DNA from 3 places in the Leucobacter sp. USCH14 genome. Region 3 is predicted to be linked to each of the others. Evidence: predicted binding sites of a transcription regulator. Region 3 holds the regulator's gene; each other region holds the start of a gene.

Region 1 (6,731 bases), on a different contig from region 3:
TCATCCGCGAGAAACTGAACTCGCCCCACCCCGTGATCGCGTTGGCCGTCTCGCTCGTCGCGTTCCACGCCCTGACTGCGAAACAGGTCTCCGAGCTGCTGCTCACCGACATCGTCGACGGACGCCTGAACCTCGCAGGCCGCAGCATCCCGCTCGCCGCTCCCGTCCGCGAACGCCTGACCCGATGGCTCGACTACCGCCAGAACAGATGGCCGAACTCGCAGAACCCGCACCTCATCATCCATCAGCGCTCCGCGCCCAGGATGATGGCCGCGAACCGAACCTATCCCTGGCAGCAGGGCGGCATCCGCCCGCAGGCCCTCCGCGAAGATCGCATCCTCGCCGAAGCCCACGCCACTCGCGGCGACGCGAGGGCCATCAGCGACCTCTTCGGTCTCAGCATCGCTGGCACCGACCGCTATATCGACACCCTCGCACACCCCGGCCTCACCGGCGGCGAGCAGCCAGGGTGATGCCGCTGCGCCGGGTCGATCCCGACCCTAGGGTCGTGCTCTCGCGGACGGTCAGGGGGCAGGGGGTAACGGTGGCCGATCCGTCACCGCTCCGGAGCGGTTGGTCGTGTGCGGGCGGCGCGGAGCCCGTTGAGGATGACGATGACCTCGGCGATCTCGTGCACGAGCACCACCGCGGCCAGGCCCAGGACGCCGAACAGGGCGAGCGGGAGCAGCACGACGATGATCAGCAGCGACAGGATGATGTTCTGGTTGATGATGTGCCGGCCGCGGCGGGCGTGGTCGAACGCGCGCGGCAGGAGGCGCAGGTCGTGGCCGGTGAAGGCGACGTCGGCGGACTCGATCGCGGCATCGGAACCGGTCGCGCCCATGGCGATGCCGATGTCCGCGGCGGCCAGGGCGGGGGCGTCGTTGATGCCGTCGCCGATCATCGCGACCGAGCCGTGCCTGCCCAGCTCGCTGATCGCGGCGGCCTTGTCCTCCGGGCGTAGCTCGGCGCGCACGTCCTCGATCCCGGCCTGCGCGGCCAGGGCGCGGGCGGTGCGGGCGTTGTCGCCGGTGAGCATGGTCGTCCCGACGCTCTGGGCGGCGAGCGTACGGACGACCTCGGGGACTTCGGGGCGCAGCTCGTCGCGGACGCCGATCGCGGCGACCGCGGCGCTGTCGCGGTGCACGATGACGACGGTCATGCCCTGCTCCTCCAAGCCGGCGACCTGGTCCTTGAGCGGGCCGGCGTCCAGCCAGCGGGGGCTGCCGACGGTGACCTGGGCCCCGTCGAGGGTGCCTTCGATGCCGTGCCCGGCCTGCTCGGTGACGTCCAGGGCGGCGGGGGCTCCGGGTGCGGCGGCGGTGATCGCGGCGGCCAGCGGGTGGGTGCTGTGCTGCTCCAGGGATGCCGCCCACGCCAATGCCTGCGCCTCGTCCACGCCGTCGGCGGTGAGCACCGCGGTGACGGCGGGCTCGTTGCGGGTCAGGGTGCCGGTCTTGTCGACGGCGACGTGACGGATCACGCCGAACCGCTCGAACACCGCACCGGACTTGATGATCACGCCGAACCTGCTCGCCGCCCCGATCGCGGCGACCACCGTCAGGGGCACGGAGATCGCCAGCGCGCACGGCGACGCCGCGACGAGGACCACGAGGGCGCGGATGACCCACAGCTCCGGGTCGCCCAGCAGCGACCCGATGACCGCCACCAGGACGGCGAGGATCAGCACGCCGGGCACGAGCGGGCGGGCGATGCGGTCCGCGAGGCGGGCGCGGTCCCCCTTCTCCGCCTGCGCCTGCTCCACCAGCTCCACGATCGTGGTCAGCGAGTTGTCGGTGCCCGCCGCGGTCGTCTCGACCTCCAGGGCACCGGCGGTGTTGATCGCCCCGGCCGACACCGCGTCGCCGGGCTCGACCTCCACCGGGATGGACTCGCCGGTGATCGCCGAGGTGTCCAGGCTCGACCGGCCCGTACGGACGATCCCGTCGGTCGCGATCCGCTCACCCGGACGCACGAGCATCAGCTGACCAACGGCCAGATCCTTCGCGGCGACCTCCACGGACGCGCCATCCTGCCGGATGGTCGCGGTCTCCGGGACGAGTTTCAGCAGCGCCCGCAGCCCGCCACGGGCGCGATCCATCGCCTTGTCCTCCAGCGCCTCGGCGATCGAGTACAGGAACGCCAACGCTGCGGCCTCCTCGACGTAGCCGAGGATGACCGCGCCGATCGCGCTGATCGTCATCAGCAGGCCGATGCCGAGCTTGCCCTTGAACAGCTTGCGGATCGCGCCCGGGGTGAACGTCGACGCGCCCAGCAGCAGGCCGATCCAGAACGCCACCAGCGCCGGGATCTCCGCCCCTGTCCATTCCAGGACCAGGCCCGTGCCGAAGGCGACGCCGGAGAGCACCGGGACCATGATCCCGTGGTCACGCCACCAGGGACGCTCCCGCTCCTCCTCGGTTTCCTCCCCGACCTGGGTCTCCGGCTCGTCGCAGCCGCACGCCGCGCTCACGCGCCCGCTCCCGTCCCGCAGCAGCCCGGCACCGTGCACTCGGCGTCCATGCACGGCGCGTGCTCGTCCACGGCCAGCGTCACGTCCACCAGCGCCGTGAGCGCCGCCGCGAGGTGCGGGTCGGCGATCTCGTAGCGCGTCTGCCGACCCTCGGGCTCGGCGACTACGATCCCGCAGTCGCGAAGACAGGTCAGATGGTTCGACACGTTGGAGCGCGTCAGCTCCAACTCGCGCGAGAGCACGGCCGGGTAGCTCGGGCCGTCCAGCAGGGTCATCAGGATCCGGGAGCGCGTCGGGTCCGCCATGGCCCGGCCCAGCCGGTTCATGACGTCGAGACGCGAAGCAATAGTCAGCATGCACTGAACTATACAGCAACGGCTGACCTATTATCGATTCGTCAACTAGGGCAATAGCGCCGTCCTGAACAACGCGGGTTACCAATACCGCTCCGCGTGCGGGCGCAGCTCGAACCACGGCCGCCCGAGATCGAGCCCCAACGCCTTCGCTTCCGCTGAGGAGGCGACGACCATGCCGTCGTTGTTGCTCAGCGCCACCAGGGAGCGCCCCTCGAGCTTCGGGTTGAAGACTCGCTCCCAGGAGGCGTAGGCCGAGTTCACGTCGATGTGCGCGAGCATCGGCGGTCACCGCAGATGATGGAGACAGTACGTCGCCACGCCCCAGACCTTGAGCTCCGACAGCTCCGCCACCGCAATGTCGGGATGCGTCGAGTTCTCCGCCCGCAGCACGACTCCGCCCGGCGTGATCTCGAGCCGCTTGATGGTGAGCTCGCCGTCGAGCACCGCGACGACGATATCCCCGCTGCGCGGCCGCTTCGAGCGGTCGACGAGCAGCTCATCGCCGTCGCTGATGCCGGCGGCCGTCATCGACTCGCCAGAGGCCCGCACCACGAAGGTCGCCGCCTGGTCGTCGACGAGCATGTCGGTGAGGTTCAGCGGGCCCTCGTAGTAGTCCTGCGCGGGGGAGGGGAAGCCGCACGCGACCGGGACCGGCGCCATCGACAGCAGCACCGGCACCAACTCGGGCGAGACGATTCGCGGCAGCAGCGCACGCATCATGCAACCTCCCCATCTATCGAACAAACTTTCGATACATCATTATCCGCGAAGGCTCGCCCGGAAGCGAACCGTGAGCCTCTCTCGGCTATCCTCGGGGCGTCCTCCGACATTGATCGCATCGGTTCCCCCAGGCCGCGCAGCGGGGGTGTCGGGAGTGCAGGCTACGAGTCTCCTCCGACCTGCGCACGGCGCCCGCGCCCGCCCCACCCGTGGGTCGGCGCGTCGCGTGCTCTGGCGTCGCTCGCCGCGTTGATCGCCAGCCTCCGCCGGCACGCCCACTCCGGGCGCGGCAGGAAGGAACGAGATCACGAGCGCATTCATGGTGCCGATCGAGCACATCCGGGCGATGGTCAACGCCGGGCTCAACGTCGAGTGCGGGCCGATGACGTGGCAAACCGCTGGGGTGCTGCAGCCGTCGACGGCAGAGCAGGTCGGGGCGATGCTGCTCGCCGAGAACCAGCGCAGCGTCAACTACCGCTACAACGAGCACGAGATCGAAGAACCCTACACGCACGGCCCCTCGAGCCTGCGCAGCCCGCTCGAGATCCTCTTCGCGATCGCCTGCTACGAGTACCAGTCCTGCGAGACGCCCGACTGGGAGCAGTCTGAGGCGGCGGCGTTCTGCCGGGTGCAGCGGCTGCAGATGATCCATCAGCTGCCCGGCTACGCCGAGGCGCAGGCGTGGCCGATCACGGTCGCCAGAGCAGCTGCAGCGCCGCCCGATATTAGCTATTCGGCGATACTTCGAGATAGCTAATATCGGATGCTGCCTGCGCCTGGCCCCTCAGCCCTCACGGAGACGCCGAGCATCCTCGCCGACGTCGAGGCCAACGCCGATCTGAGCGTCGGCGCCACGGCCGACAGTTCCAAGCCAGCCCCAGCACCTCGACTGGATGACGCTCTGCTTCTTGGCGATGCTGGCGACCATCGCCCTCCTCGTGCGCCCCCATCGCCTACGCATGCTTACCTTGAACGTCGCCCGGGCGCCTGGGGTCATCCAGCCACTCATGGATATCCCCATCCTGCGGTACTCTCCGATAGAACTCTCAGTCATCAGCCGCACCTGATACCGCGCTGCAACGGAAACACCGTGCAGCGGAGCACCACGGTGCGACGCATGAGTCATGCGCGATGCTCGAGCACTCAGGAGTGCTCATGCTGCGATCCACGATGTTACCGTCCCGCCATCGCCCAGTTGTAGCCGAGAGTTTTGTAGGACATCACCCATTGAACACGCACGATCGCCGCATGGCACGTTCCCTTCACACCGTCGGCGTTTTCCCTCCCCTTCCCCGCATCAGCACCGTCATCTCGGTGTCCGTCGAGGCGGAGCGCAAGCAGGCCATCGCGGAGCTGTTCGCGATACGCCGCGAGGTCGGGTCGATCGCGAACAACGTCAACCAGTTGGCGAAGTACGCGAACACCGAGAGTCGCTTCCCGAAGGAGGCCGAGGCCCTCGTCGCGGAGTTCCGAGCGCTCTACCCGAAGCTGAGTGCCGCAGTGGATCGGCTGGCCGAGCCATGATGCCGAACGTGACGCGCGGCGACCGGATGGGCGGGCTGCTCAGCTACCTCGCGGGGGAGGGGCGGCGCAACGAGCACACCGAGCCGCACCTGGTGAACGGCGACAGCGCGACATTCACCTACTACGGCGACGCCGAGCTCGACCGGGCGACGGTGCTGGCGATCGCGCGCGACCTTGACGAGCCGCGCACTGCGTTCGGTGTCGAGGTGCGCGGCGGTCACGTCTGGCACTGCTCGCTGAGTCTGCGCGCCGAGGAGGGGCAGCTCAGCGACGAGCAGTGGTCGACGATCGCGCAGCAGTTCGTCGACCGGATGGACTTCACCGAAACCTCCGGCCGGGCGCAGTGCAGGTGGGTCGCCGTGCGGCACGGGCTCTCCACGCGCGGCAACGATCATATCCACATCGCCGTGAATCTCGTCCGCGAGGACGGCACGAAGGCGTCGATCCATCACGACTACGCGCGGGCGCAACGCATCGCCCGCGAACTCGAGCAGGAGCATGGATTGCAGGTGCTCGAGTCGCGCGGCTCCGACATGGCGATGCGCGGGGAGCGACCGGGGGAGCGCGCCAGCGCCGAACGGCGCGGCGAGCACTCGGTCGCCTCGGTGCGGCTTGAGCGCTCCGTGCGCGCGGCGGCGGCCGCGAGCGTCAACGAGGCGGAGTTCGTGCGCCGGCTCCACCAGGCCGGGGCGATCGTGCGGCCGAGGTTCGCCGCCAACCGCGACGACGTTGTGGCCGGCTACTCGGTCGCGGTGCGCCCGAAACCGGGAGAGCCGATCGTCTGGTACGGCGGGGGCCGCCTCGCACGCGACCTCACCCTGCCGAGACTGCGGCAGGGCTGGCCCGATACCCCGATGTCGGCTCAGGCTGCCGTCGACGAGTGGCGGGCGACCTGGCGTAATCCCCTGCGCTACCGGCCGGTAGCACCCGGGAGGGAGCAGCATGAGCCTGGCCCGGAGCTGTGGCGGGAGTACACCGCCGACGTCGCTGCGCTCCGCGAGCAACTGCGCAGCGTCGACCCGCATAATCGGGCGATCTGGGCGCCGGTGGCGCGAGACACCTCGGGTGCGTTCGCAGCCTGGTCGCAGCGACTCGAGACGGAGCCCGGCCCGCTCGCCGAGGCCGCACGCACCCTCGCCCGCACCGCGCAGATCCGCTCCCGCGACACCGCCCCGACTCGGACGAGCACGCTGCGGTCGATCGCGGGCGTCGCCTCGCTCATGGCGATGGCCTCGACCGGCGGGCAGGGCACGATGGCCGAGGCCATGCTGTTCCAGCAGCTCATGCGCACCGCGCAGGCGATCCACGACATGCATCGCGCTGCGGAAGAATCCCGCCGAGCCGCCGAGATCCGCGACGCCCTTGGCGCCCGACTCGACCGCGTGCGCGAGCGCCTGCCCGAGCTTGTGGCGGCCCCGGCTGCCAGCACATCGGAGGCCGTGCAGCGCGCCGCTTCGGGGACGGCACCGGCCCGGCCGGGCAGCCCTCTCCCGACCACACTGCATCCGCTGCGCCCGACGACACCGACTGCGCGACCGGCGCAGCCCGACCGAGGAACCGAACGATAGGGGAGAGCGATGCCCGATCCACAAGAACCCGACGGAGTCACCGACGAAGCGGAGGGCAAGCTGCGCATGGGGCTGATGGCCGCAGCGCAG
Region 2 (6,731 bases), on a different contig from region 3:
CGCCTCGCCGCCCGAGAGCGTCGTCGCGCTCTGCCCCAGCCGCACGTACCCGAGGCCCACATCCACGAGCGTCTTCATGTACCGGTGGATCGACGAGATCGGTTCGAAGAACTCCTCGGCCTCGGCGATCGGCATCTCCAGCACCTCCGAGATGTTCTTGCCCTTGTATCGCACCTGCAGCGTCTCTCGGTTGTACCGCGAACCGCCGCACACCTCGCAGGCGACGTACACGTCGGGGAGGAAGTTCATCTCGATCTTCAGGGTGCCGTCGCCGGAGCACGCCTCGCAGCGGCCGCCCTTCACGTTGAAGCTGAAGCGGCCCGGGAGATAGCCGCGGGTCTTCGCCTCCTGCGTTTCAGCGAACAGGTTGCGGATCTTGTCGAACACGCCCGTGTACGTCGCGGGGTTCGAGCGGGGCGTGCGGCCGATCGGCGCCTGGTCGACGTGCACGACCTTGTCGAGGTGCTCGAGCCCGGTGACGCGCGTGTGCTTGCCCGGTACGAGGCGCGCCCCGTTGAGCTGATTGGCGAGCACGCGGTACAGGATGTCGTTGACGAGCGTCGACTTGCCCGATCCGGAGACGCCCGTCACAGCGGTCATGACCCCGAGCGGGAACGTCGCATCGACGTTCTTCAGGTTGTTCGAGCGCGCACCCACGACCTTCAGCTCCCGCTTGCGATCCCGCTTGCGCCGGCGCTTCGGAGTCTCGATGCTGCGACGACCGGCGAGGTAGTCGCCGGTCAGCGATTCGCGGTTGCGCAGCAGGTCGTCGTAGTGGCCCGAGTGCACGACGGTGCCGCCCTGCACGCCCGCGCCGGGGCCGATGTCGACGATCCAGTCGGCGGCCTCGATCGTCTCCTCGTCGTGCTCCACGACGATGAGCGTGTTGCCGAGGTCGCGCAGCTTGATGAGCGTCTCGATGAGTCGGCGATTGTCGCGCTGGTGCAGCCCGATGCTCGGCTCGTCGAGCACGTAGAGCACCCCGGTGAGCCCGGAGCCGATCTGAGTCGCGAGACGGATGCGCTGCGCTTCCCCGCCCGACAGCGTGCCGGCAGCGCGAGCCAGCGTGAGGTAGCCCAAGCCGACCTCGATCAGGAAGTCGAAGCGGAGACGGATCTCGCGCAGCACCTGCGCGGCGATCTTCGCCTCGCGCTCGGTGAGCACGACATCGTCGAAGAACCCCTTCGCGTCGAGCAGGCTGAACTCGCCGACCGCGGCGATCGATCGGTCGTTCACGGTCACCGCGAGCACCTCGGGCTTGAGCCGCTGCCCATTGCAGGCGCTGCACGGCACTTCGCGGAGGAACTCGGACCAGCGATCCCGCTTCGCATCCGATTCCGCCTCGGCGTACTGGCGCTCGATGAACGGGATCACGCCCTCGAAGCCGGACGAGTACTTGACTTCGCGTCCGAAGCGATTGCGCCAGCGCACGTTGACCTTGAAGTCGTTTCCGTACAGCACGGCCTGCTGCACTTCTTCCGGCAGATCCGACCAGGCCGTCTTCAGCGAGAAGCCGAGGTCGTCGGAGAGGCCGACCAGCAGCTTCTCGTAGTACTGGTACAGGCTCTTTCCCTGACTCGTCCAAGGAACGATGACGCCCTCGGCGATCGAGAGCTCCGGGTCTCCCAGCACGAGATCCTCGTCCACCGACATGCTGGTGCCCAGTCCCGAGCAGACCGGGCACGCACCGAACGGAGCGTTGAACGAGAATGTGCGCGGTTCGATCTCGGTGAGCTGCACGGGATGCTGATTCGGGCAGGAGAGCTGCTCGGAGAACTGCTGCACGCGATCCTCCGCCTTCGCGTCGCGGTCGACGAAGTCGACGGCGACGATGCCGCCCGCGAGTCGCAGCGCGGTTTCGAGGGAGTCGGTGAGGCGTCCGAGGATCTCCGGGCCGGCGACGAGTCGGTCGATCACCACCGAGATGTCGTGCTTGACCTGCTTCTTGAGTTTCGGCGGATCGGAGAGCTGGACCATCTCACCGTCGACGATCGCGCGGGAGTAACCGCTCGCGGCGAGATCCTGGAAGAGGTCGACGAACTCCCCCTTCTTCTTGCTGACGACCGGGGCGAGTACCTGGTAGCGGGTGCGCTCCTCGAGCTCCATGAGCCGATCCGCGATCTGCTGCACGGTCTGCGATTCGATCCGCTCACCGCACACGGCGCAGTGCGGCACGCCGACCCGCGCCCAGAGGAGTCGCATGTAGTCGTAGATCTCGGTGATCGTACCGACCGTCGAGCGGGGATTCCGGTTCGTCGACTTCTGGTCGATGGAGACCGCCGGGCTGAGCCCCTCGATGAAGTCGACGTCGGGGCGGTCGACCTGGCCGAGGAACTGACGGGCGTACGCGCTGAGGGATTCGACATACCTCCGCTGGCCCTCCGCGAAGATCGTGTCGAAGGCGAGGCTCGATTTGCCGCTCCCGGACAGCCCGGTGAAGACGACCATAGAATCGCGCGGAATAGCGAGGTCGACGTTCTGCAGATTATGGACGCGTGCCCCTTGAACGCTGATCTGAGCATGCGCAGCGGAGGACCGGATGGGTGTGGAGTGCGTCGAAGTCACTGCCTCATTCTAAGCGCTTCGTCGGGAGAGTTCGAACATACCTACGATGCTTTCGCCCTCAGCGCACCGCATGCTGCAGTATTTTCGGTTACTATTGATGAAAGCTCACGAAAGGAGTGCCGATGTCGATCGCGCAGTTCACCACCTCCGGGAGTGAGCGAACCCATCGGAGCGGCGACGCCGCTCGAGCTCGCCTCCTCGAACTCGTCTCCCACCTCGACGCCGACCGGATGGACTCCGCCGAGGCGCTGCTCTCCGACCTCCTCGCGCACCAGAACGCCGATACGCGCGCTTTGACAGGTGCGGAAGTCTCTGTGCTCGCGCGCTTCGGTGTGTCTGAAGCCGCATTGCAGCGACCCGATGAACTCCGCGCGAGTGCTCAGGGGGTTCTCGCAGATCGGTCTCTCGGCGAACGCAGCGCGACGGTGACGGAGGCGGCGGAGATGCTCGGTGTGACGCCTGCTCGGGTGCGTCAGCGCTGCGCAGCCGGGACGCTGCTCGCCCAGAGGCGGAGCGATGGATGGCATCTCCCCAGATTCCAGTTCCCCGAAGATCGAGAGGTGCCCGGGTGGGCCACTATCGCCGCGGTGATTCCGCGAGGCACGCCGTTGCTGTTCGCGGAACGCGTGCTCACCTCGCCTGCCCCGGCTTTGATGAACGACGGCGAGGAACTCGCGCCGTTCGAATGGCTGCTCCAGGGCGGCGATCCCGCTTCGGCGGCACGGGCAGTGGACGATGCGCTGCACCGACTGCCGTGAGCGAGTACCTGCCCCCTCCCGAACGTGACGCGTTCCCCGATCTGGCGGAGGATGCCGGCTGGGTTCGGGAGGTGCCGGTCGGGTCGGCCCTGGCGCGCATCTTCAGGGCCGCGGGTCCGCATCCGACTGCGTGGCACGACTTCCGCACCTACGGCCCGCTGGATGCGCGTTTCGATCCTCATCCCGACCCGCCTTCCGACTCCCCGGGAGAGGGCGTGCTGTATGCGACGCTCGAGCACTCCGCCCCTGCACAGGACACGACTTCGGCCTTCGCAGCCTGCCTGCTCGAGGTGTTCCAGGCGACGAGAATCGTGCGCCGTGCGAGTGGAGCACCGACGCTCGCGATGTTCGAGAGCACGCGACCGTTGCGCCTGCTCGACCTGAGCGACAGCGATTGGGTCGCCGTCGCGGGCGGCAACGCCGCGATCTCATCCGGCGACCGCTCGGCATCCCGCGCGTGGGCGAGGGCGATCCGCGCGCACTACCCGCGGATCGACGGCGTGATCTCCGCATCCTCGGTGGTCCCCTCGGCGCGCATCGCAGCGCTGTGGTCCCCGGCCGTCGACGCCCTCCCGCAGCACCCGATCGCTCAGCTGCGCCTCGATCGCGGTGAACTCACCGGCGTGATCGATCGGATCGCTGCACGATACGGGTACGTCGTACTCCCGTGAGGATCGCGAGTCCGATTCGTGCAAGACGCCCTGCGGTCTCCGGCGTAGCCTGATTCCATGAACCTGACTTTCGACTTCATCGGCATCGTCACGGCGAATCTCGGCCGCTCCCTCGCGTTCTACCGCACTCTCGGCATCCCCATCCCGGAGGGTTTGGACGACGCGCCACACGTGGAGGTGATTCTGCCGGGCGGCATGAAGCTGGCGTGGGATCCGGTCTCGACGGTCGAGAGCTTCTCTCCCGGTTTCACGCTGCCGTCCGGAGAGGGGCGCATCGGGTTCGCATGCAGCGCGACGACGCCTGAGGAGGTGGACGACGCGTACGCGGCGATCGTCGAGCAGTATCCCGCGTCGGCCGGCACTCCCCCGTGGAACGCGCCCTGGGGTCAGAGGTACGCGACGGTGCTCGACCCCGACGGGAATACGATCGACCTCTACGCCTCGCTCAACGACGCCACCGGCAGCGAGTCGAGCTGACGACCGGGGAGATGGCAAACGGCGTCGCGCCGTTCACACGCGCGCATTCACGCGCGCAGTACGACTGGTTGCTGGCGTCCGCCTGAATCGGACGTGCGACGACGGTGAGCCCTTGGCGCCTACAGGTGCCCGGCCTGGTCCATGCTGCGCAACTCGCGTTTGATCTCCGAAAGCTCATCGCGGAGTCGCGCCGCAAGCTCGAATTTCAGCTCTTCCGCCGCCGCGAGCATCTGCTCGGTGAGGTCGCTGATGAGCTCCTCGAGCTTCGCGGCCCCTTCGCCCGCAATGGCGCCCGCACGCGCGGCCGCCTTGCCTTTCGCGCGCTGCGGGGTCGGGCTCTTGCGCTGCGCGTGCGCACCGGACCGCGAGAGAATGTCTTCGGAGTCGGCGGCTTCACGGTTCAGCATCTCGGTGATGTCACCGATCTTCTTGCGGAGCGGTTGCGGGTCGATGCCGCGTTCGGTGTTGTACGCGATCTGAATCTCACGTCGACGATTCGTCTCGTCGATCGCCTCGCGCATCGAGCGGGTGACCGTATCGGCGTACATGTGCACCTGACCGGAAACGTTTCGCGCGGCGCGGCCGATGGTCTGGATGAGCGAGGTGCTCGAACGCAGGAAGCCCTCCTTGTCGGCGTCGAGGATCGATACGAGCGACACCTCGGGCAGATCGAGGCCCTCGCGGAGGAGGTTGATGCCGATGAGCACGTCGTAGACCCCGGCGCGAAGCTCGGTGAGCAGCTCGACACGACGCAGCGTATCGACATCGGAGTGGAGGTATCGCACGCGTACCCCCGCCTCCTCCATGAAGGTGGTCAGCTGCTCGGCCATCTTCTTCGTCAGCGTCGTCACGAGCACTCGCTCATCGCGCTCGGCCCGCGTGCGCACTTCCTCGAGGAGGTCGTCGATCTGGCCCTCGCTCGGCTTGATCACGATCTCGGGGTCGATGAGACCTGTTGGTCGGATGATCTGCTCCACCACGCCGTCTGCGAGCTCGAGTTCGTATCTGCCCGGTGTCGCCGAGAGGTAGACGGTCTGGCCGACGCGCTCCCTGAACTCGCTGAACTTCAGCGGGCGGTTGTCGAGTGCGCTCGGCAGACGGAAGCCGTGGTCGACCAGCGTGCGCTTCCGCGACGCATCGCCCTCGAACATCGCGCCGATCTGCGGCACGGTGACGTGGGACTCGTCGATGACGACGAGGAAGTCATCGGGGAAGTAGTCGAGCAGGCAGTGCGGCGCCTCCCCCGGTCGTCGCCCATCCATATGCATGGAGTAGTTCTCGATTCCGGAGCAGAACCCGATCTGCTCCATCATTTCGAGATCGAATGTCGTGCGCATGCGCAGACGCTGCTCCTCGACGAGCTTGTTCTGCTGCTTCAGCTCGCGCGTGCGACTCTCGAGTTCGTTGGTGATCTGCCCCATCGCGCGATGCATGACGTCACGGCTTGCGACGTAGTGCGAGCCCGGGAACACCGAGACGGTATCGACCTGCTTGATGACCTCGCCGGTCAGCGGGTGGAGATAGTACAGCGCTTCGATCTCGTCGCCGAAGAACTCGATCCGCACGGCGAGCTCCTCGTACATCGGGATGATCTCCACCGTGTCGCCGCGTACGCGGAAGTTGCCGCGCACGAACTCGATGTCGTTGCGCTGGTACTGCATGTCGACGAACCGCCGGAGCAGCACATCGCGGTCGAGCCGATCGCCGACTGCGAGTGGCACCATCGCCTCGTAGTACTCCTCGGGCTTGCCCAGGCCGTAGATGCAGGAGACGGTCGACACCACGATCGTGTCGCGTCGACTGAGCAGCGCGTTGGTCGTCGAGTGGCGGAGCCGTTCGACTTCGGCGTTCACCGACGAGTCCTTCTCGATGAAGGTGTCGGTCTGCGGTACGTAGGCCTCCGGCTGGTAGTAGTCGTAGTAGCTCACGAAGTACTCGACCGCGTTGTTCGGGAACAGCTCGCGCAGCTCGCTCGCGAGCTGCGCGGCGAGCGTCTTGTTGTGGGCGAGAACCAGCGTCGGTCGCTGCACGGCCTCGATCAGCCAGGCGGTGGTCGCCGACTTGCCGGTGCCGGTCGCACCGAGCAGCACCACATCGGTCTCACCGGCGTTGATGCGACGAGTGAGTTCTTCGATCGCGGCGGGCTGATCTCCGCTCGGCTCGAATTCGCTCACCACTTCGAATGGGCGGACGCTGCGGGTGGGTTCCATGTCTTCGAGCGTACTCGGCACCACCGACATTCACGGGAGCGTTCCGCGGC
Region 3 (6,731 bases):
CTGCGCGCTGATGTCGGCGACGGTCGCGAGCATCGCGTCGGCGTGGCGGATCGCAGCGGTCGCCGCCGCCTGCGTGAGTGCGGAGAGGTGGTACGGGAGCCGAACCAGCCGCAGCGCGTCGATCACGGCCGGGTCGGCGGCGAGGTACCCGAGGCGCACGCCCGCGAACGCGAACGCTTTGCTCATCGTGCGGGAGACGATCAGGCGATGCCGACCGGGAAGCAGCGCAACCGCGCTCTCCCGCTCCGTATCGAACTCCTGGTACGCCTCGTCGATGACGAGCATGCCGTCGAACGCGTCATAGGCGGCGAGGATCACCTCGCGGTCGAGCGTCGAACCCGTCGGGTTGTTGGGGCCGCAGAGAATCGCGACGTCCGGCGTGTGCTCGCGGAGCGCGTGCACCACTCCCTCGGGAGTGAGCGCGTAATCGACCGGGCGTTCGACGCCGATCCACTCGGTATCCGTGCCGGCGGCGAGCAGCGGGTACATGGAATAGGTCGGCGTGAAGCTCAGCAGAGATCGGCCCGGGCCCGCGAATGCTTGCAGCACCTGCTGGAGCACCTCGTTCGAACCGTTCGCAGCCCACAGCTGCTCAGCCGACAGTCCGTGACCGAGATACCCGGCGAGCGCAGCGCGCAACTCGACGAACTCACGATCGGGGTACCGGTTCACTCCCGTGACCGCTCGAGCGAGGGACTGCACGATGTCGATCGCGACGTGCTCCGGAATGGGATGCGTGTTCTCGTTGACGTTCAAGCTCACCCGAACCGCGTCCTGAGGCGCGCCGTAGGGCTGCTGACCCACGAGGTTGTCACGAAGTGGAAGATCGCTCAAGCTAGTCACCCCGATAGTTTAGGGCCGCGCAGAGGCCCTCCCGGCTGACGCGCTCACGCACCCACTTCGTCGCCCGATACCACCAACGGGTTGTCGGAGTACCGCAGCGGAACCGCGATCGCCTCCCCGGCCTGCACTGACGAATCCTCGAGCTGGTTCAGCTGAACAATCTCGGTGATGAGGTCTCGCGGGTCCGCAGTCGGGTCGAGATCGGACGCGAGCGACCACAGCGAGCTCCCCGGCTGCACCACCACGTACTCGAACTGCTCGCCGTTCGGGCCCTCGCCGGAGGCCATCGCTTCCGGAGCGGCGAGCGAGGCGAAGAGAGCGAGCGCCCCGGCCGCGAGCACCGTGAGGAACGCCCCCAGAACGATACGACCACGCCGAGTCAGACGGAGCTTGCCCGAGACATCGCTCGACCCCTGCACTTGCTGACCCAGAACCGCTGCTGCACGCATGTCGACTTCCCTTCCTGATGCGATGAGGGCCGACCGAGGCCGGCGCCGAACATCTGTTTCGAATATATATTCGATGATTCGAAACCGCAACCGTTCGTTCGAAGATATGTTTCGATGTTTTCCCGCGACACTCGAACATACGTTTGCCGGTGTTCGAGCAGTACGGCTATGGTTTCGATCAACGGGATCACTGAATCAGCACCCACCGACATTCATGGATCGCGCCCCCTCCGCATCGCCCTCTGGGCCAGAAAGGACAGCGATGAGCGACGTAGCCGCGCCCCGATCCGCGAAGCCGCTGAGCGAGAAGCAGCAGGCCATCCTCGAGTGCATCGCGCGTTCGGTGGAGAGCCGCGGGTATCCCCCGAGCATGCGCGAGATCGGCGACGCGGTCGGTCTCTCCTCGCTCTCGAGCGTCACGCACCAGCTCAGTCGGCTGGAGCTGGGCGGGTACATCAGGCGCGACTCGAATCGCCCACGAGCCCTCGAGATCCTGGTCGAACTGGCATCGACTTCGGCCGCACTCGCGGAGGAGCCCGTGCAGCGCCCGGAGGAGGCGGCGTACGTTCCTCTGGTCGGCCAGATTGCAGCCGGCGTTCCCATCACCGCCGATCAGCAGATCGAGGAGGTCGTGCCGCTCCCCCGCACCCTCGTCGGCGACGGCCAGCTCTTCATGCTGCGCGTCGTCGGCGACTCGATGGTCGACGCGGCCATCTGCGACGGGGATTTCGTCGTGATCCGGCAGCAGCGAGAGGCGGAGAACGGAGACATCGTGGCGGCGATGCTCGATGGGGAGGCGACGGTCAAGGTCTTCCGGCGTCGAGACGGCCACACCTGGCTCCTGCCGCGCAACAGCGCGTTCGAGCCGATTCTCGGCGACCATGCCGAGGTGCTCGGCCGGGTCGTCGCTGTGTTCCGGTCGGTCTGAGGCTCAGCCCGCACCGACTGCGCGCGCACGGCGCCGGGCGCCTGCCTAGACGACCGGGTCAGGGGTGAGCAAGCCTAGCTCCCGCAGCACGGCGAGCACTTGCTCGTGCCGATTGAACGTATAGAGGTGCACCGACGGCGCACCTCCGTCGAGCAGCTCCCGCGCGAGGGCGACGGTATGCTCGACACCCAGCTCGGGTGCGTACCCGCCCTCTGCGTCCAGTGCGCGAGCGAGCTCTGAAGGAGCGGGTCGGCCCGCGAGCGAGGCGACCTTTCTGAGTTGCGCGCTCGTCGATACCGGCATGAGTCCGGGGAGCACCGGCATGGTGAGCCCCGCCCTCCGCGCGTCGTCGACGAACGAGAGGTACTCCTCGGCTCGGAAGAACAGCTGCGAGATTGCGAGATTCGCACCGGCCTCCTGCTTCGCGACGAGCCAGTCGATATCCTCGGCCCGCGAGCGCGAGAGCGGATGGCCGTTCGGGTACGCAGCCACCGCGGTGCGTCCGACACTCGTCAGCGCGGGTCGCTCGGCCCGGGCCTGCGCGACCAGTCGCACCAGCTCCAGCGAACTCATCGAGCCTGCGACTCGAGCGTCGCTCTCGTCGAGCCCGCGAGGCGGATCGCCCCGGAGCGCGAGAAAGTCGTGCACGCCGGCGTCCATGATCGCGTGTATCGCGGCTCGCACGGCCTCAGAGCTCTCCGCGACCGTCGTCAGGTGCGCCAGAGGCAGCGCATCGGTGTGGTCGCGGAGGTACGCGACCAGATCGAGCGAGGCGTCGCGGTTCGATCCGTTCGCACCGTAGGTGACCGAGATGAAGTCGGGATCGGCGGCGGAGAGATGCTGCACGGCGTGGCCGAGGGCGAGGGCGGCCGCGCCCGAGCGCGCCGGAAACACCTCGAACGAGAAGCGGGCGCGCGTCGCCGCGCGGGCGGGGAGCAGGAACGAGTTCATGCGCCGCTCAGCTCCTGCTGCGCGAGACGCGTGCCGCGCACGCGTGCGGCGATCTTCGCGAACGCCACGTCGCGAGCGAAGTCGGGCGATCCGTGCTTCGGTTTCTCGTCGATGAGGTACGGGGAGAACCCGCAGTCGTCCGTCGAGCCGAGTAGCTCGACCGGGATGAACCGTGCCGCGCGCACCAGCTGATCCCGCACCTCCGCCGCGGTCTCGAGCTTCGGGCTGGTCGGGTCGGTGACGCCGAGCAGCACGCGCGGCGGCGCCGCCGATGTGCGCGCGCGCTGCCGCAGCTGACGCCCCACGAGTCGAGCCACGCGATCCGGCTCCTTCTCGCTTGCGGCCTGCACGAGGAAGTATCCGGCCTCGATCTGGAAGAGCTCGGGGATCAGCGCGGCGTAGTCGACATCGGCGCTGTGCGCCGAGTCGTGGTCGTTGCCGGGGCACGTATGGACGCCCACTGCGGAGCGGTGCTCGGGGGTGAGCTCCGCGAGCACGCGGTTGATGAGATCGATGAATCCGCTCAGCGCCTCCGGGCCCGCCCAGGGAGCGCGCAGATCGCGGCGCAGCGCGAGCCGCCCCTCCGTGAAATCGATGCTGACGCGGGAGGCGCCGGCGGCGAAGCTGCGCCGGATATCCTCGGCGCACCCGGCTACGACGTCGTCGAGGAACGCATCGCGGGAGTAGTCGCCCAGTCCCTCCGCGGGCACCATGAGCGACAGCATCGACGGCGAGACGACCGCCTGCTTCAGCGGCAGACGGGTGAGCGGCCGTGCGGCCGCGACGTCGTCCGCCGCCCACGAGCGGAACCGGAAGGGGCCCCGCGCGAGGCTCGGGATCACGCGATGGTGCCCGTCGGCGAACACCGCGAACACCGGCCCCTCGCGCACGTCACCCGCGAAGGAGGTGCCGAGCGGGTAGCTGGAGAAGCTCTGCCGCCGCTGCTCGCCGTCGCTCACCAGGGGCGAACCGGTCTCCGCGAATCTTGCGAGGGTGTCGCGCACGGCGCGATCCTGCTCGCCGCGCAGCGTCTCCGCGTCGACCAGGCCGGCCTCTGCGTCGAGCACCGATCGCTGCAGACGGGCGGGGCGCGGCAGGCTGCCCACGGCCTCGGTCGGCAGCTCGCCGCCGCGCCACGCCCCGGCGTGCTCGGCGGGGAGGGCCGCTTCCTCCGCCCCCGCCTCACGACCGTCCGGCGCGCTCACGCGCCCGCGCGCACCGCACGGGCCGCGTGCACCAGGTTCGTGAGGCTCGCCACGGTCTCCTCGTACCCGCGCGTCTTCAGGCCGCAGTCGGGATTCACCCAGAGCTGCTCGCCGGGAATGCGCGCTGCCGCGATCCGGATGAGCTCCTGCTGCTCCTCGACGCTCGGCACGCGGGGCGAGTGGATGTCGTACACGCCCGGGCCGATGCCGCGCGCATACCCGTGCTCGCCCAGCGGCTCGACGACGTCCATCCGACTCCGGGCCGCCTCGATGCTCGTGACATCGGCGTCGAGCCCGTCGACGGCGTCGATGATCTCGCCGAACTCCGAGTAGCAGAGGTGCGTGTGGATCTGCACGCCGGGAGCCGCGCCGCTCGTCGCGAGGCGGAACGCGCCCACCGACCAACCGAGGTACGCCGCCTGCCGGTCGGCGTCGAGGGGCAGCAGCTCGCGGAGCGCCGGCTCGTCCACCTGCACGATGCGGATGCCGGCCTCGACGAGGTCGTCGATCTCGTCGCGCAGGGCGAGGGCGACCTGCGTCGCCGTATCGGCCAGCGGCTGGTCGTCGCGCACGAAGGACCAGGCGAGGATCGTCACGGGGCCCGTGAGCATCCCCTTCACCGGCCGGTCGGTGAGCGACTGCGCGTACGCGGACCAGGCGACCGTCATCGGGGCGGGGCGGGACACGTCGCCCCAGAGGATCGACGGTCGGGTCGCCCGTGTGCCGTACGACTGCACCCAGCCGTGCTCGGTGACCGCGAACCCGTCGAGCAGCTCCGCGAAGTACTGCACCATGTCGTTGCGCTCGGCTTCGCCGTGCACGAGCACGTCCAGGCCGATCTCCTCCTGCAGGCGGATCACCCGCTCGATCTCGGCGCGCAGGAACCCGTCGTACTCCTCCTGAGCGATATCACCCCTGCCGAACGCGGCTCGCGCTCGGCGGATCTCCGGAGTCTGCGGGAACGAGCCGATGGTCGTCGTCGCGAGCTCCGGGATGTCGAGCGCCTGCTGCGCGGCGCGGCGCTCCCCCTCGTCGGCGCGCTCGCGATCCTCACCCGAAACAGCATCGGCCCGCTCGCGCACCTCGTCCACTCGCACTCCAGAGGCCCCGGCACGAGCCGCGAGGATCGCGTCGACGGCTGCGAGTTCGGCCTCGATCGCTGCGGCGCCATTCGCAAGCCCGCGAGCGAGGATCACGACCTGCTCGATCTTCTGGTCGGCGAAGGCGAGCCATGATGCGAGTTCCGCGTCGAGCCGCGTCTCGTCCCGGACGTCGTGGGGGACGTGCTGCAGACTGTTCGACGTGGCGGCCACAGCCGAGATACCGGCGCGCTGCAAGCGCTCGATGTTCCCGAAAGCGGCACGCAGGTCCGTCTTCCAGATGTTGCGCCCGTCGACGACGCCCGCGAGGAGCTGGGTGCCTGCGAACGCGGCCGTGAGTTCACCCGACGCGAGCTCGGCCTCGGGCAGGCCGCCGCGCACCAGGTCGACCTGCACCGCCTCGACCGGCAGCGCGCCGAGCCGCGCCAGCGCCGCAGAGGCGTCGCCGTACGGCGCGGTCAAAAGGATGCGGGGCCGCTCGGAAGCCGCACCGATCGCCGCGTACGCACGCTCGACGAGAGCGAGCGTCTGCTCGCGGGGCACGGGGAGCGAATCCGACACGAGCGCGGGCTCGTCCAGCTGCACCCACTGCGCGCCCGCTCCCGCCAGCGCGGCGAGCAGTTCGCCGTACACGGCCACGACCTCGTCGAGTCGATCGATGGGTGCGAAGCCCTCGCCGGCATCGTCCGAGGCTTTCGCGAGGAGCAGGTAGGTGACCGGCCCGACGAGCACCGGGCGCGAGTCGATGCCCTGCTCCGCCGCCTCCGCGAGTTGCGCGACCAGCTGCGCGGGATTCGCCGCAAGCGGGGTGCGCTCGTCGATCTCGGGAACGCTGTAGTGGTAGTTCGTGTCGAACCACTTGGTCATCTCGAGCGGCTGGTGGTCGCGATCGCCGCGGGCGAGCGCGAAGTAGGTCACGAGGTCGCTGCCGGAGATATCGGCGAAGCGATGCGGGATCGCGCCGAGCGCGAGCGTGGCGTCGAGCACCTGATCGTAGAAGCTGAAGGTCTCGGGAACGGCTCCGCCCGCGGCGGGCAGACCGAGCTCGACGAGGCGCGCGCGAGTGGATGCGCGAAGGTCGCGGGCGGTCTGCTGCAGGGTGACCTCGTCGATCTGCCCCTTCCAGTAGGACTCGATCGCCCGCTTCAGCTCGCGGCGGCGCCCGAGTCGCGGGTAGCCGAGAATGGTCGCGGTGGGCAGATGCGTCGTTGCGGTCATGGCCGTCCTTTTCGTGGGAACTCAAGGATCGCAGCAG

What was found. Region 3 encodes LexA, which represses DNA repair genes until DNA is damaged. Its sites were predicted from a motif close to TCGAACANNTGTTCGA; they were not measured.
Region 1: the regulator LexA is predicted to act here: its motif matches at 3,566-3,581, upstream of PQI23_RS10805 (LexA family protein).
Region 2: the regulator LexA is predicted to act here: its motif matches at 2,597-2,612, upstream of uvrA (excinuclease ABC subunit UvrA).

Annotation. Positions count from the first base shown of each region.
Region 1 covers NZ_JAQPZP010000010.1:56,467-63,197, reverse strand. Annotated here, with positions in the region: gene PQI23_RS10825 (hypothetical protein) at 1-473, shown strand, start outside; gene PQI23_RS10820 (heavy metal translocating P-type ATPase) at 557-2,473, opposite strand; gene cmtR (Cd(II)/Pb(II)-sensing metalloregulatory transcriptional regulator CmtR) at 2,470-2,829, opposite strand; gene PQI23_RS10810 (Y-family DNA polymerase) at 2,908-3,108, opposite strand; gene PQI23_RS10805 (LexA family protein) at 3,115-3,549, opposite strand; gene PQI23_RS10800 (hypothetical protein) at 3,869-4,306, shown strand; gene PQI23_RS10795 (hypothetical protein) at 4,334-4,477, opposite strand; gene PQI23_RS10790 (MobC family plasmid mobilization relaxosome protein) at 4,798-5,073, shown strand; gene PQI23_RS10785 (relaxase/mobilization nuclease domain-containing protein) at 5,070-6,641, shown strand; gene PQI23_RS10780 (hypothetical protein) at 6,651-6,731, shown strand, end outside.
Region 2 covers NZ_JAQPZP010000004.1:36,718-43,448, reverse strand. Annotated here, with positions in the region: gene uvrA (excinuclease ABC subunit UvrA) at 1-2,565, opposite strand, end outside; gene PQI23_RS05680 (hypothetical protein) at 2,688-3,323, shown strand; gene PQI23_RS05675 (hypothetical protein) at 3,320-3,994, shown strand; gene PQI23_RS05670 (VOC family protein) at 4,052-4,471, shown strand; gene uvrB (excinuclease ABC subunit UvrB) at 4,591-6,681, opposite strand.
Region 3 covers NZ_JAQPZP010000005.1:110,624-117,354, reverse strand. Annotated here, with positions in the region: gene PQI23_RS07175 (histidinol-phosphate transaminase) at 1-843, opposite strand, end outside; gene PQI23_RS07170 (hypothetical protein) at 888-1,292, opposite strand; gene lexA (transcriptional repressor LexA) at 1,555-2,220, shown strand; gene PQI23_RS07160 (methylenetetrahydrofolate reductase) at 2,266-3,171, opposite strand; gene PQI23_RS07155 (hypothetical protein) at 3,168-4,376, opposite strand; gene metE (5-methyltetrahydropteroyltriglutamate--homocysteine S-methyltransferase) at 4,373-6,694, opposite strand.